DNA from 2 places in the Streptomyces sp. RG80 genome. Region 1 is predicted to be linked to the other one. Evidence: riboswitches for the same ligand, from Rfam matches in the RefSeq annotation. Region 1 holds a riboswitch; the other holds the start of a gene.

The links. Region 1 has a riboswitch for glycine ahead of gcvT (glycine cleavage system aminomethyltransferase GcvT). Riboswitches for the same ligand answer to the same signal wherever they lie in the genome.
Region 2: it holds a riboswitch for glycine, as region 1 does, so the genes downstream of both, gcvP (aminomethyl-transferring glycine dehydrogenase) here and gcvT (glycine cleavage system aminomethyltransferase GcvT) in region 1, are expected to answer to the same signal.

The regions. Positions count from the first base shown of each region.
Region 1 is NZ_JBEAAJ010000001.1:981,149-988,679, forward strand. Features, by position in the region: gene ABKA17_RS04520 (MOSC domain-containing protein) at 1-89, opposite strand, end outside; gene ABKA17_RS04525 (glycoside hydrolase family 25 protein) at 112-669, opposite strand; gene ABKA17_RS04530 (L-serine ammonia-lyase) at 741-2,108, opposite strand; gene glyA (serine hydroxymethyltransferase) at 2,165-3,427, opposite strand; gene gcvH (glycine cleavage system protein GcvH) at 3,442-3,819, opposite strand; gene gcvT (glycine cleavage system aminomethyltransferase GcvT) at 3,938-5,053, opposite strand; glycine riboswitch at 5,092-5,197, opposite strand; glycine riboswitch at 5,198-5,307, opposite strand; gene ABKA17_RS04550 (AAA family ATPase) at 5,523-6,191, shown strand; gene ABKA17_RS04555 (enhanced serine sensitivity protein SseB) at 6,261-7,031, shown strand; gene ABKA17_RS04560 (enhanced serine sensitivity protein SseB C-terminal domain-containing protein) at 7,179-7,531, shown strand, end outside.
Region 2 is NZ_JBEAAJ010000013.1:310,229-317,759, forward strand. Features, by position in the region: gene gcvP (aminomethyl-transferring glycine dehydrogenase) at 1-1,729, opposite strand, end outside; glycine riboswitch at 1,904-2,000, opposite strand; gene ABKA17_RS39430 (PRC-barrel domain-containing protein) at 2,132-2,503, shown strand; partial or broken gene ABKA17_RS39435 (DNA polymerase IV) at 2,425-3,962, opposite strand; gene ABKA17_RS39440 (MerR family transcriptional regulator) at 4,021-4,665, opposite strand; gene ABKA17_RS39445 (bifunctional nuclease family protein) at 4,925-5,398, opposite strand; gene ftsR (transcriptional regulator FtsR) at 5,476-6,213, opposite strand; gene ABKA17_RS39455 (zinc-ribbon and FHA domain-containing protein) at 6,259-7,152, opposite strand; gene ABKA17_RS39460 (DUF881 domain-containing protein) at 7,214-7,531, opposite strand, start outside.

The sequences.
Region 1 (7,531 bases):
ATCCCGGCGATCAGCGTGATGCTGTCCCGGTTCGGCTTGGTGAACGAATACGTCCCATTGCTGCTGACGGCAGCGACTGTCCCACCCATGCCGACCAGCATAAATCGGGGGTCAGGCCTGCTCGGCCCAGTTCCGCAAGGCGGCCGTGCTCGCGAAGTCCGCGACGTTCTTGTCCACCGGATCGTCGGTGTACTGGTGGAAGAGCCACTTCGCCTTGATGCGGGGCTTGCCCGCGGTGACGTAGTCGGCGATCCAGAGACCGTCGCCGTCGTAGGCAGTCTTGTCGATGTTCAGCCAAAAGTTGCGGTTGCAGTAGAGGACGACCCTGTTGTTCGGCCGCAGCTCCTTCACCTTGCGTATGAACCGGTCCTTCTCCGCGTTGCTCGCGTGCGTGCCCTCGCCGGTCGTCTCCCAGTCCACCGCGAGAATCTCGCCCGCCCGCTCCGGCGCCTTGCTCACGAAGTACTCGGCCTGGGCGGTGAGGTTGCCGGGCCACAGGAAGTGGTAGTAGCCGACGACCAGGCCGGCGTCGCGGGCCCGCTTGGTCTGGGCGGCCAGCTTGGGGTTGGTGTAGGTGCGGCCCTCCGTCGCCTTGATGAAGACGAAGGAGAGGCCGTCCGTGTCGTAGGAGGAGGACTGGTACGAGCTGACGTCGATGCCGCGCAGCATGGGGGACTCCTCGAAGTGCCGTTGGGGGGAACAGGAGTTGGAGTACCCCGTACCTTAGGCACCAGGCGGGTTCAGCACTCGATGATGTTCACCGCGAGCCCGCCCCGGGCGGTCTCCTTGTACTTCACCGACATGTCCGCGCCGGTGTCCTTCATGGTCTTGATGACCTTGTCGAGGGACACCTTGTGCGAGCCGTCCCCGCGCATCGCCATGCGTGCCGCGGTGACCGCCTTGACCGCGGCCATGCCGTTGCGCTCGATGCAGGGGATCTGGACGAGGCCGCCGACCGGGTCGCAGGTGAGGCCCAGATTGTGCTCCATGCCGATCTCGGCGGCGTTCTCGACCTGCTCAGGGGAGCCACCGAGCACCTCCGCCAGCGCGCCCGCGGCCATCGAGCAGGCGGAGCCGACCTCGCCCTGGCAGCCGACCTCGGCGCCGGAGATGGAGGCGTTCTCCTTGAAGAGCATGCCGATCGCGCCCGCCGCGAGGAGGAAGCGCACGACCCCGTCCTCGTCGGCGCCCGGCACGAAGTTGATGTAGTAGTGCAGGACCGCCGGGATGATGCCCGCCGCGCCGTTCGTCGGGGCGGTGACGACCCGGCCGCCCGCGGCGTTCTCCTCGTTCACCGCCATCGCGTAGAGCGTGATCCACTCCATCGCGTGCGCCAACGGGTCGCCCTCGGCCCGCAGTTGGCGTGCCGTGACGGCGGCGCGGCGCTTGACCCGCAGCCCGCCCGGCAGGATGCCCTCGCGTGACATGCCCCGTGAGACGCACGCCTGCATGACCCGCCAGATCTCCAGCAGACCGGCGCGGATCTCGTCCTCGGTGCGCCAGGCGCGCTCGTTCTCCAGCATCAGCGAGGAGATCGACAGACCGGTCTCCTTCGTGAGGCGCAGGAGCTCGTCGCCGGTGCGGAAGGAGTACTTCAGGACCGTGTCGTCCAGCTTGATGCGGTCCTCACCCACCGCGTCCTCGTCCACGACGAAGCCGCCGCCGACCGAGTAGTACGTCTTGGACAGCAGCTCGGTGCCCGCCGCGTCGTACGCCCACAGCGTCATGCCGTTGGCGTGGTACGGGAGTGCCTTGCGCCGGTGCAGGATCAGGTCGTCGTCGAAGGAGAACGGGATCTCGTGCTCACCGAGCAGCTTCAGGAGCCCCGAGTCCTTGATCGCCGCGACCCGGTCGTCCGCCCCCTCCACGTCGACCGTGCGGGGGGACGCCCCCTCGAGTCCCAGCAGCACCGCCTTGGGGGTGCCGTGGCCATGACCGGTCGCGCCCAGGGAGCCGTAGAGCTCCGAGCGGACCGAGGCGACGGTGGGCAGCAGGCCCTCGTTGCGCAGTCGGCGGGCGAACATGCGGGCCGCACGCATCGGGCCGACCGTGTGCGAGCTCGACGGGCCGATGCCGATCGAGAACAGGTCGAAGACCGAGATGGCCACGGGAACTCCTTGCGAAAGGGTGGGGGCACACGTCATCGGGTGCCCCCACCAGGGAACTACTTGTTCAGGCCGGGGTACAGCGGGTGCTTGTCCGCCAGTGCCTTGACCCGGGCCTTGAGGTCCTCGACGTCGTACGAGGGCTTGAGTGCCGAGGCGATCACGTCGGCGACCTCGGTGAAGTCCTCGGCGGTGAAGCCGCGGGTGGCCAGGGCCGGGGTGCCGATCCGCAGACCCGAGGTCACCATCGGCGGGCGCGGGTCGTTGGGGACGGCGTTGCGGTTGACCGTGATCCCGACCTCGTGGAGGCGGTCCTCGGCCTGCTGCCCGTCCAGCTCGGAGTCACGCAGGTCCACCAGGATGAGGTGGACGTCGGTGCCGCCGGACAGCACGTTGACACCGGCCTCGCGGGCGTCCGGGGCCGTCAGACGCCCGGCGAGGATCCGCGCACCCTCCACCGTACGCGCCTGGCGCTCCTTGAACTCCGCGCTCGCGGCGACCTTGAACGACACCGCCTTCGCGGCGATCACATGCTCCAGCGGACCGCCCTGGAAGCCCGGGAAGACCGACGAGTTCAGCTTCTTCGCGAACGCCTGCTTCGCGAGGATGATGCCGCCGCGCGGCCCGCCCAGGGTCTTGTGGGTGGTGGAGGTGACCACGTCCGCGTGCTCGACCGGGTTGGGGTGCAGGCCGGCCGCGACCAGCCCGGCGAAGTGCGCCATGTCCACCCACAAGAACGCCTCGACCTCGTCGGCGATCCGGCGGAACTCGGCGAAGTCGAGTTGGCGGGGGTAGGCGGACCAGCCCGCGATGATGACCTTGGGGCGGTGTTCCTTGGCCAGGCGCTCGACCTCGGCCATGTCGACCAGGCCGGCCGCGTCGACGTGGTAGGCGACCACGTTGAACTGCTTGCCGGAGAAGTTCAGGCGCATGCCGTGGGTGAGGTGGCCGCCGTGCGCCAGGTCCAGGCCCAGGATGGTGTCGCCGGGGGAGGCCAGCGCGAACAGGGCGGCCTGGTTGGCGGAGGCGCCGGAGTGCGGCTGGACGTTGGCGTACTCGGCGCCGAAGAGGTCCTTGACGCGGTCGATGGCGATCTGCTCGGCGACGTCGACGTGCTCGCAGCCGCCGTAGTAGCGCCGGCCGGGGTAGCCCTCGGCGTACTTGTTGGTCAGGACCGAGCCCTGGGCCTCCATCACCGCCAGCGGCGCGAAGTTCTCGGAGGCGATCATCTCCAGGGTGGACTGCTGACGGTCCAGCTCGGCGTCGACCGCGGCCGCGATCTCCGGGTCGAGCTCATGCAGGGGCGTGTTCAGTGCGGACATCAGGTGCGGACTCCTCAGCCGGCGGAAAAGGCGGTGTACTCGTCGGCGGAGAGCAGGTCGGCCGGCTCCTCCGCGACGCGTACCTTGAACAGCCAGCCGCCCTCGAAGGGGGCGGAGTTCACCAGCGACGGGTCGTTGACGACGTCCTCGTTGACCTCGGTGATCTCACCGGAGACCGGCGAGTACAGGTCGGAGACCGACTTGGTCGACTCCAGCTCGCCGCAGGTCTCGCCCGCGGTCACCGTGTCACCGACCTCGGGAAGCTGCACGAAGACGACATCGCCGAGCGCGTTGGCCGCGTGCTCCGTGATGCCGACCGTCGAGACGCCGTCCTCGGCGCCCGACAGCCACTCGTGCTCCTTGCTGTAGCGCAGCTGCTGGGGGTTGCTCATGGCCTGAATTCTCCTGTACGCGGGTGATGGTGAATGCCGGGGACTGCTGGAAACGCGTGTGAGCAGCGCAAATGTGCGCAGGGTCACGCGCGGGCGCGCGACGCCTTGCGCTCAGTCTCTACTTCTGGCGCTTGTAGAAGGGCAGAGCCACGACCTCGTAGGGCTCATGGCTGCCCCGGATGTCCACACCGACGCCGGTGGTGCCGGGCGCGGCGTGCTCGGCGTCGACGTACGCCATGGCGATCGGCTTGCCCAGGGTGGGGGAGGGGGCGCCGGAGGTGACCTCGCCGATCACCTGGCCGTCGGCGACCACGGCGTACCCGGCGCGGGGGACCCGGCGGCCCTCGGCGATCAGGCCGACGAGAACGCGCGGAATGTCGTGGTTGAGGTTCTCCAGGGCCTCGCGCAGGGCCTGGCGGCCCACGAAGTCGCCCTCCTTCTCGAACTTCACCACGCGCCCGAGGCCCGCGTCGAAGGGGGTCAGGGAGGTCGACAGCTCATGCCCGTACAGCGGCATGCCCGCCTCCAGGCGCAGCGTGTCCCGGCAGGACAGGCCGCAGGGGATCAGGCCGACGCCCTCGCCCGCCTTGGTCAGGGCCTGCCACAGCTCGACCGCGTGCTCGGGCTTCACGAACAGTTCGAAGCCGTCCTCGCCGGTGTAGCCGGTGCGGGCGATCAGCGCGGGGACGCCCGCGACGGTGCCGGGCAGCCCGGCGTAGTACTTCAGGCCGTCGAGGTCGGCGTCGGTGAGGGACTTCAGGATCCCGGGGGACTCCGGGCCCTGGACGGCGAGCAGCGCGTACGCGTCCCGGTCGTCACGGACCTCGGCGTCGAAGCCGGCCGCGCGCTCCACGAGGGCGTCCAGGACGACCTGGGCGTTGGAGGCGTTGGCGACGACCATGTACTCGGTCTCCTGGAGCCGGTACACGATCAGGTCGTCGAGGATGCCGCCGTCCTCGCGACAGATCATGGTGTAGCGGGCACGGCCGACGCCGACGCTCGCGATGTTGCCCACGAGGGCGAAGTTCAGCAGCTGGGCGGCCTGCGGCCCGGTGACCGCGATCTCGCCCATGTGCGAGAGGTCGAAGAGCCCGGCCTTCGTGCGCACGGCGTTGTGCTCGTCGCGCTCGGAGCCGTAGCGCAGGGGCATGTCCCAGCCGGCGAAGTCGGTCATCGTCGCGCCGAGCGAGCGATGCAGGGCATCGAGCGCGGTCAGGCGGGGTTCATTGCTCATCGGACGGTTGTCTCCCAAGGCATGACGGGCGAGGTCGTTCCTCCCCATCTGTCATCGGAACCTGAGAGGTTCGCCATGACCGCAGGGGACATGACTTGCACCTTGGGTGGAGCTGCCGGAGGGCGGCTCGCTTTTCAGATGTGCCTCGCCCGCGCGGTAACGGGGCCTGAGAGATTCAAGGGAGGGACTTGCTCCTTCGGCGCCCGGGCACTCGTACGAGAACGTACGGCCCGGAACTCTCCCGCGCGGATTCAAACGGCCGGTATGCAGTTGGCGCGGACATCATTGCACGCATCCGTCCGGCACGGCAGGGGCGGCTCCCACCCGGCCCGCACGGACTCCCCGGCCACTCGCGGCACGCTGTAGCAGGCCTGTAGCGAGAAGAGGACGGAAACCGGAGGCGGCGCGGATTACCTTCTCTTTACACTCGACGGGGATGGGCACTCGTGACCCACCTCAGGGGAGGACGATCACGGTGAACAGGACCACTGCGTACGCCACCACCTCGGCCGTCGCGCTGCCCGCGCAGCCGGCCGTCCCGGCCCGCGAGACGTGCGCACCGCAGCCGGTCGTCCGCGACCTGCGCGAGCGCGCCGGCCACAGCCCGCACGCCCTGCTCTTCGCCCCGGCCGACCTGGTCGTGATCACCGGTCTGCCCGGCAGCGGCAAGTCCACCCTGATGAAGCGCGCGGTCAAGGGCATACGCGTCGACTCCCAGGACACCCGCGACCGCTGGGACGAGCGGGCGCCCCGCTTCCTGCCGTACGCGGTCTACCGCCCCCTCGTCCGGGCCGCCCACTACCTGGGCCTGTACCGCGCCCTGCGCTCGGGCAAGGGCGTCGTGGTGCACGACTGCGGTACCCAGTCCTGGGTGCGCGGCTGGCTGGCCCGCGAGGCCCGGCGCCGCGGCGGTGCCCTGCACCTGCTGCTGCTCGACGTCACACCGGGCACCGCGCTGGCCGGTCAGCGCGAGCGCGGCCGCGGGGTCTCCAGGTACGCGTTCCTGCGGCACCGTACGGCGGCCGCCCGGCTGATCGGCTCCGTGGCGAAGGGCGACCTGCCCCAGGGGGTCGGCTCCGCGGTGCTGCTCGACCGGGACGCGGCCGACACCCTGCGCCGTATCGGTTTCACGGGCTGACCCCGGCGGCCTGAGCACCCGCTAGCCTTTTCAGCCACAGGCAGCGGTTCTCGGCAGGCGGACGGACAGATGGCATTCCCGGCACAGGCACACCCCCATCCGCACGGCGGCGGCTGGCCCGGCAACGAGCTGGAGGAGGTGCTCTCGGCCTCCCTCGGCATGCCCGCGGCGGGCGGCCGGATCATCGAGGTCCTGGGCCGCAGCTTCGTCTGGATCCCCCTGCCCAACGGCGGCGGCCCGCACAGCGGCCCCCTGGACCTGCCCAGCATGCAGATCGAGGGCCAGGCCTACGTCCCGGTCTTCAGTTCCGAGGAGCAGTTCCGGCAGGTCGCCGGCGGGCACATGGCGTACACGATCGCGCCCGCGGTCGAGTTCGCCCGCGGTCTGCCCCCGCAGGTCGGCATCGCCGTGAACCCGGACGGCGTGGTCGGCGTCCCGCTCCCGCCGCCCGCGGTGGCCGAGCTCTGCCGCATCGGCCGCACCCCGCTGGACGGGCCCAACACCGGTGGCCGCGTCAAGCTCTACGAGCCCGACTGGCAGGACGACCCGGTCGACTTCCTCGCCACCGCCTCCGCCGAGTTCGCCGCGACGGGCGTGGTCCTGACGGCCCGCCGCTGCCTCGCCGCGATCGAGACGGCCGACCCGGTCATGTTCGTAGGGGTGGAGCTCTCCCAATGGGAAGGCGACTTGCGTACCCTCCCGATGGACGCCCTGGGCCGCGCCCTGGGCCGGACTCCGGCGCCCTGGCCGGTGAACCTGGTCCTGTTGGACGTGGCGGACGACCCGGTGGGCCACTGGATGAAAGAGAAGGTACGTCCGTTTTATCAGCAGGACTTCTAGACGCCCTCAGGGGCAGCCGCCTAGGGGCGCGGGGAACTGCGCGACCAGCCCCCACCTACCCGCACCCGGCGGACCACCGCAAGCCCCGAGCCGTCACCGCTTAAGCTGTCGGCAGACACCCGCATCTTTCCCGAAGGGCGATACAAGGTGAGCGCGAGCGGCACCGCGACCGGCACGGTCGAGCACATGCTGCGCCAGGTGACGCCGGGGCGCTACGACGCCTACGAGGCACTCCTCCGCGCCCTCGCCACCCCCTCCTCCGGCCAGGTGTGGATGCTCCTGTGGCACGGCCAGTCCGGCTCGCCGGACGCCCAGTACGGAAACATGGAGGTCGACGGCTACGGCTACGCCCCCTGTGTGACCTCGGCCCAGGAGCTGTCGGCCAGCGGCTGGAACCGCTCCTACGAGGTCGTCGACGGAGTCGACGTGGCCCGCACCCTCTACCCCGACCACTTCGGCCTCTGGCTCAACCCGCACGCCCCTGGTGGCGGCGTCGGCAT
Region 2 (7,531 bases), on a different contig from region 1:
CACCCTGCGACCCGGCGTTGGGCTGGAGGCTGACCTTGTCGTACCCGGTGACCTCGGCGAGACGTTCCTCCAGCTCGCGGATGAGCGTGAGGTAGCCCTGCGCCTGCTCGGCGGGCGCGAAGGGGTGCAGCTGCCCGAACTCCGGCCAGGTGACCGGCTCCATCTCGGTGGTCGCGTTGAGCTTCATGGTGCAGGAGCCCAGCGGGATCATGCCGCGGTCGAGCGCGTAGTCCCGGTCGGCCAGCCTGCGCAGGTAGCGCAGCATCGCCGTCTCGGACCGGTGCTGGTGGAAGACGGGGTGCGTCAGGAAGGCATCGGCGCGCAGCAGCCCGGCCGGCAGGGTGTCCTCGGCGGTGACGTCGAGCGCCTCGACGTCACCCTCCACCCCGAAGGCCGTCCATACGGCGTTCAGCTGGTCCCGCGTGGTGGTCTCGTCGCAGGAGGCGGAGACCAGGTCGGCGTCCACGAGGTGCAGGTTGACGCCGTTCGCGCGCGCGGCGGCGACGACCTCGGCGGCCCTGCCCGGCACCCGGGCGGTCACGGTGTCGAAGTAGGCGTCGTGCACGACCTCGACGCCACCGGCGACGAGCCCCGCGGCCAGGATGCTCGCGTAGCGGTGGGTCCGCCGCGCGATGTCCTTCAGGCCGTCGGGCCCGTGGTAGACGGCGTACATCCCGGCCATCACGGCAAGCAGCACCTGCGCCGTACAGATGTTGCTGGTCGCCTTCTCACGGCGGATGTGCTGCTCACGGGTCTGCAGGGCCAGCCGGTACGCCTTGTGCCCGTCCGCGTCCACGGAGACGCCCACGAGCCGCCCGGGCAGGCTCCGCGCGAACTTCTCACGCACCGCCATATAGCCGGCGTGCGGCCCACCGAAGCCCATCGGCACACCGAAGCGCTGCGTGGTCCCGACCGCGATGTCGGCCCCGAGCTCCCCGGGCGACTTCAGCAGCGTCAGCGCCAGCAGATCCGCGGCCACGGTGACCAGCGCACCGCGCTCGTGCGCCTGCTCGATCAGGGGCTTGATGTCCCGTACGGCACCGGAGGCGCCGGGGTACTGGACGAGCACACCGTTGATCTCCCGCCCGGCGAGCTCGGCCGGGATGCCGTCGCCGAGGTCTGCGACCACGACCTCCACACCGGTCGGCTCGGCACGGGTCTCGATCACGGCGATGGTCTGCGGCAGCGCGTCCGCGTCGACCAGGAACAGCCCCTTCTTGTTCTTGCCCATGCGCCGGGACAGGGACATCGCCTCGGCCGCCGCCGTGCCCTCGTCGAGCAGGGAGGCACCGGAGGTGGGCAGTCCGGTCAGTTCGGCGACCATGGTCTGGAAGTTGAGCAGGGCTTCGAGCCGCCCCTGCGAGATCTCGGGCTGGTACGGCGTGTAGGCCGTGTACCAGGCCGGGTTCTCCATCACGTTCCGTAGGATCACGGGCGGCGTGAAGGTCCCGTAGTACCCGAGTCCGATCATGGAGCCGAGAACCTGGTTCTGATCGGCGAGCGAACGAAGCTCGGTCAGCACCTCGGCCTCGGTACGGGCACCGGGCAGATCGAGAGCGTCGGCGTTCTTGATCACATCCGGCACCGCGGCAGCGGTGAGCTCGTCCAGCGAGCCGTAGCCGACCTGCGCGAGCATCTTGGCCCGCGCCTCCTGGTCGGGCCCGATGTGGCGCTGCTCGAAGGGGATCCCCTGTTCGAGCTCGGTGAGCGGAGTGCGATGGGCGGTCATTACGGAGGCCTCCTGGTCTTACGCGACCTTCGAGGGGCACCACGGTGCGGGTACCCCGACGGCCTCCCCCTCTGTCATCTCAAACCTGAGAGCTTCACCGGACGCCCGAGGGCCCCCGGTTTTCACCGTCGGTGAGAGCGGAAGCCGTACACCCGCCCTGCTTTCCAGAGTGGCCTCGTCCGTGCGGTACGTGTGCCTGAGAGATTCCGGGGAGGATTTGCTCCTTCGGCGCCTCCGAACGGTGTCCGGAGGACTCTCCCGCACAGGGTCGGCAGCCGCTTGTCAGCCTAGCAGCGAGGTCAACGCGGATCTCTGGAGATCCCCTCGAGTGGCCGCCGCCCCCGATGTGCTCTTTCGTAGTGCTTACGGATGAGTTGCGAGTCACGACCTAGTGGAGGGCCCGTGCAGACCGACATCGATCCGCGGAACCTGATCGGCCGCAAGGCCTTCGACCGCAACGGCACCAAGATCGGCACGATCGACGAGATCTACCTCGACGACGCGACCGGAGTGCCGGAGTGGGCCGCCATACGCACCGGGCTGTTCAGCAGGGACGCCTTCGTCCCCCTGGAGCCCAGCGAACTGATCGAGGGCACCCTGCGCGTCCCCTTCGAACGAGCCCTGATCAAGGACGCCCCCGACTTCGGCGTGGGCCGCCACCTCTCCCCCGACCAGGAACTCCAGCTCTACCACCACTACGGCCTGGACGTAGCTCCTCCACCCCCGTTCCCGGACCACGACTTCGGCAAGCTGGCGGGCACGGAGGACACCTGAGCGCACGAACGCGCAGCCGCCGACGGCGGCTGACCCCCACAGGGGCCACCCGCACCCGACAACGAGACCGTCACGGGTGGTGCGGGTGGGAACCCGAATCCGGCCGAAGGCCGGCTGCCCCACAGACCACCGGCACCAGGGGCAACGGCTCAGCCACCGACAACAAAGGATCATCAACCCGAAACGTCCGAACCCGCCCCGGCAACGAATCCGGCGTCTCGAACCGCACGGTCACCCGCCCCAGCCCACTCCCCTGCACCCACCCGTGCCCGAACTCGGCATGCCGCACATCGTGCCCCGACGGCCACCGCCGCTCGCCAGGCACCGACGACGCCCCCTCAGCCGCATCCTCCCGCAGCTCCTCCTCCGCAAGCTCCACCCGCTCCCCCGCGGCCTGCGCGAACAGATCCTCCTGCGTGTAGTCGGCAAGCCCGCTCACCCCGACCCCCAGCAACCGCACACCCCCCGTCGTGTCCACGGAATCCAGCAACCGAGCCGCGGCCTCCCGCACGACAGCCGGATCATCGGTCGGCCCCCGCAAGGTCTCGGACCGGGTCAGCGTGGAGAAGTCGTACCGCCGCACCTTCAGCACGATGGTCCGCCCCGACAGCCCGGCCCCCCGCAGCCTCCGCACACACCGGTCCGCCAGCCGCTGCACCTCCGTCCCCACCCGCACCCGGTCATGGATGTCCACGTCGTACGTGTCCTCGACCGACACCGACTTGGTCTCCCGCTCGGCCACCACAGGCCGCTCGTCGTAGGCCATCGCCATCGCGTACAGACCGTGCCCATGGGCCTTCCCCAGCAGCCGTACGAGCTCGTCCTCCCCGGCCTCCACGATCTCCTCGACCGTGTGGATCCCGGCTCGCCGCAGATGGTCCCCCGTCGCCGGCCCCACCCCCGGCAGGATCCGCACGGACATGGGCCCGAGCATGGCCCGCTCGGTTCCCGGTTCGATGAGCACCAGCCCGTCGGGCTTGGCCTGCTCGGAGGCGATCTTCGCGAGCATCTTGCACGCGGCGAGCCCCACCGACCCCGTGAGCCCTGTGACGGCCCGTATGTCGCCCCGTAGCTTCGCCCCGGCAAGCCGCGCCGACTCCTCGTCCCAGGCCGTCCCCCCGGCCTCCAGATCCACGAACGCCTCGTCGAGGCTGAGCGGCTCCACGAGCGGCGACAACGCCCGCAGCAGCCCCATCACCTGCTCGCTGATCGACTTGTAGAACCCGAAGCGCGGCACCAGATACGCGGCGTTCGGCGCGAGGCGCCGCGCCTGAGCCATCGGCATCGCGGAGTGCACACCGAAGACCCGGGCTTCGTAGGACGCCGTGGCCACCACCCCACGCGGCCCGAGCCCGCCCACCACGACGGCCTTCCCGCGCAGACTCGGCTTGGACGCCTGCTCCGCCGAGGCGAAGAAGGCATCCATGTCGAGATGCAGGATGGTGGGCGCGGTTCTCACATCTCCGATGCTGCCCTACGCCACTGACAATGCCCCCGCCACAGGGTGGGAGCGGCCCTCAGACCGCCCGGTTGCGCCGCCGCGCCAGCTCGTCCGCCGGGTTGGGTCCGACCAGGGTCTCCCCGGTGTCGATCCGCTCTCCGTGCAACTGCGACAGCGCGCTCTCCACGTCCCGCCACACAACACCCACGGCGATACCGAAGATCCCCTGGCCGCCCTGGAGCAGCGCGTGGACCTCGTCCGGCGAGGTGCACTCGTAGACCGTGGCGCCGTCGCTCATGAGCGTCATGCGCTCCAGATCACGGAACCCGCGCTCCCGCAGGTGCTGCACGGTGGTGCGGATGTTCTGCAGGGACACACCGGTGTCGAGGAACCGCTTGACGATCTTCAGGACGACGACGTCCCGGAAGCTGTACAGGCGCTGCGTCCCCGACCCGTACGCGGGCCGCACGCTCGGCTCGACGAGCCCGGTGCGGGCCCAGTAGTCCAGTTGCCGGTAGGTGATCCCGGCGGCCGCACAGGCCGTCGGACCGCGGTAGCCGATCTCCTCGGACGCCATGGACGTCGCCCCTCCGCTGCTCGGCACGGCCGCCGGTCGCTGCGGAGCGTGATCGGCCGCGCTGCCGTGAAGCGGGTACGGGCCACCGGCCCCGAGACTGCGCCCCGGAGCTCCCCCAGCCGTACCGTCGCCGCTGCTTCTCACGCCGACCTCCGTCCTTGACCTGCCTTCTCGACGGTAGGCAGTCACCCGGGGTGCGTCAACGATCGCCACACTCGGCACGCCGAGTGATAATCACCCTAGGAGTGGTTTCCCGTACCCCACCGCGGGGAAAGGCTAGCCGAATGCGCTCGTGACGGGCCGCAGGACGCTCTCACTCGCCGGTGGCAAATGCCAGCATTTGAGGGGCCACCGGACACAGCCAGCCCGTCACGGGCCACGGGCCCTCGGAGCCGGCCGCGCCTCACTGACTGCTGGTGCCGAAGTCCTCGGGCGAGATCTGGTCGAGGAACTCGCGGAACTTCTCCACCTCGTCCTCCTGCTCGTCCGGGATCGCGATACCCGCGTCGTCGAGCACACCGTCGCTGCCGTAGATCGGCGTCCCCGTGCGCAGCGCCAGCGCTATGGCGTCGGAGGGGCGGGCGCTCACCTCGACACCGCTGGCGAAGACCAGCTCCGCGTAGAAGACGCCCTCACGCAGGTCCGTGATGCGTACTTCGGTGAGCTCCTGGCCGACGGCCTCCAGCACGTCCTTGAACAGGTCGTGGGTCAGCGGTCGCGCGGGGGCCATGCCCTGCTGGGCGAAGGCGATCGCCGTCGCCTCCCCCGGCCCGATCCAGATGGGGAGGTAGCGGTCGCCTCCCACTTCACGCAGGAGCACGATCGGTTGGTTGGAGGGCATTTCGACCCGGACACCTACGACATCGAGCTCGTTCACACAGCAACCCTAGGCCGTGCCCGGGACGTTTGGGTAGTCGGGCAGGAAACGGGGGGCGGATCCGGCGTGGGAGGCCCTCAGGGCAGACGCACACCGAGGGCGGTCTGCACCAGTGCAGCGTGCAGCTTCACCGTGAGCCCCGCCAGTTCCTTCGTACGTGCTTCCGCGTGCGCCCTGGTCTGCGGATTGCGGTGTCGTTTCAGCGGAGCCACCACCTGATCCACGAGCCCTGCCTCACGATCGGCCGCGGCCTTCATCACGCGCAGATGCCGGGGCTCGATCCCGAACCGCCCGAGCTCGGCGACGAGCGCCGCCACGGTGGCCGCCTCCGCGTCGTAGGCGCCGTCCGGCAGCGGAGCGATGAGCCCGTACGACTCCCACTCCTCGAGCTCAAGCTCACCGACCTCGGCGGCGGCAAGCAGCTCGGAGCGCCCGATCCGGGCCGCGGTGGGCGCGTTGAAGGAGTCGGGCACCGCCTCGCCGTCCCGCTGCCGCCCCACCACGGGCAGCACTACGGCCTCGCCCCGCTCCATGGCGTCCAGGTGCTCGCGGATCACCTTGAGCGGCAGATAGTGGTCCCGCTGCATCCGCAGGACGTGGCCGAGGCGCTCGACGTCCTCCGCACTGAACTTGCGATACCCCGAAGGGGTCCGCTGTGGCTCGATGAGCCCTTCCGACTCCAGGAAGCGAATCTTGGAGATGGTCACTTCGGGGAACTCGTCACGCAGCGCGTTCAGCACCGTGCCGATGCTCATCAGCCCACTGTCCGCTGCGGCGGCACCGTCCCTGGCACCGCCGCTCGGTGTTTGAAGCATGGACCTTCCCTGGGGGTCTCCCCCCGGACGGAGCCCGGGGGCGGGTCAGTAGCCCCGCTGGCTCGCGTAGAAGACCAGCCGGTACTTGCCGATCTGCACCTCGTCGCCGTTGTGCAGCGGCACGGAGTCGATGCGCTCACGGTTCACGTATGTGCCGTTGAGGCTGCCGACATCGCCCACCGTGAACGAGCCGTCCTGCTGGCGACGGAACTCCACGTGCCGACGCGACACCGTCACGTCGTCCAGGAAGATGTCGCTCTGCGGATGACGTCCGGCGGTGGTCAGGTCGCCGTCCAGCAGGAACCGGCTGCCCGAGTTCGGCCCCCGGCGTACGACCAGGAGCGCGGAGCCCAGCGGCAGCGCGTCGACGGCGGCCTGCGCCTCCGGGGAGAGCATGGGCATCTGCGTCTGCCCGGTCGCCTCGGCGTCGTAGGCCTCGAGACCGGAGATCGAGATCGTGGAGGTCGTCTCGGACGGCCGCTCGGCCGTACCCCGCAGCGGCGCGCCGCAGTTGGAGCAGAAGCGGCTGTTCTCCGCGTTGCGGTTACCGCACCTCGTACACACCAGGGCCGACATGGAAAACTCTCCACCCGTACTTGAGGTTGACGGTTGCCCGAAACCTATGCCGCCGGGCTGCCCAGGGTCAACAGACTGACCGCCCTGACCTCCGGGAACGTCGCCGCCCACCTGGTCCCGGAACAGCGGACGCTGACCTTCCGCGTCTGGCTGTGCGCGATGACGAGCGGTCGCGTTGGCGTTGTCGCTGCCCTCTCGCGCGCTCTTGCCGAACAACTTCGCAAACAACTTCACGGGCGATTCCCCTTGACCGAAACAGACCCGCCCGTGGGGCAGGACGAACCCTGATTGCATACACCGGCCGACCCGGACATCCTCACAACGTCCGGGTCCACCTGACAGTTTCCACCACGCACCACCCAATCGGTGCGTCGACCCCCCGCAACCTCATGCCCTGGCCGGACGTCCCCCATGCACCCGCGGTTCACTGGGAGGACGACCGAGCGTAGTCAGGCTGCTTCGCCGCTCGCAAGGCGTCCACGACGATCTTGGTCGACCGCTCGACGGTCACGGTGGCCTGCTCCTTCTCGAGAGTCTGCACCACGCCTCCAGGAATGTTCAGCGCCGGTTCGAGATCCTGCGGCTTGCCGATGACCTGGAAACGATAGGGGGCGTTGATCTTGTTCCCGTCGACACTCACGCTCTTGCCCGAGTCGGTCAGATAGGTGCCCGCGACGACACGCACCCCGTTCACCTGGATCGCCTCCGCACCGGCGGCGCGCAGCTCCTGGATCGCGTCGAG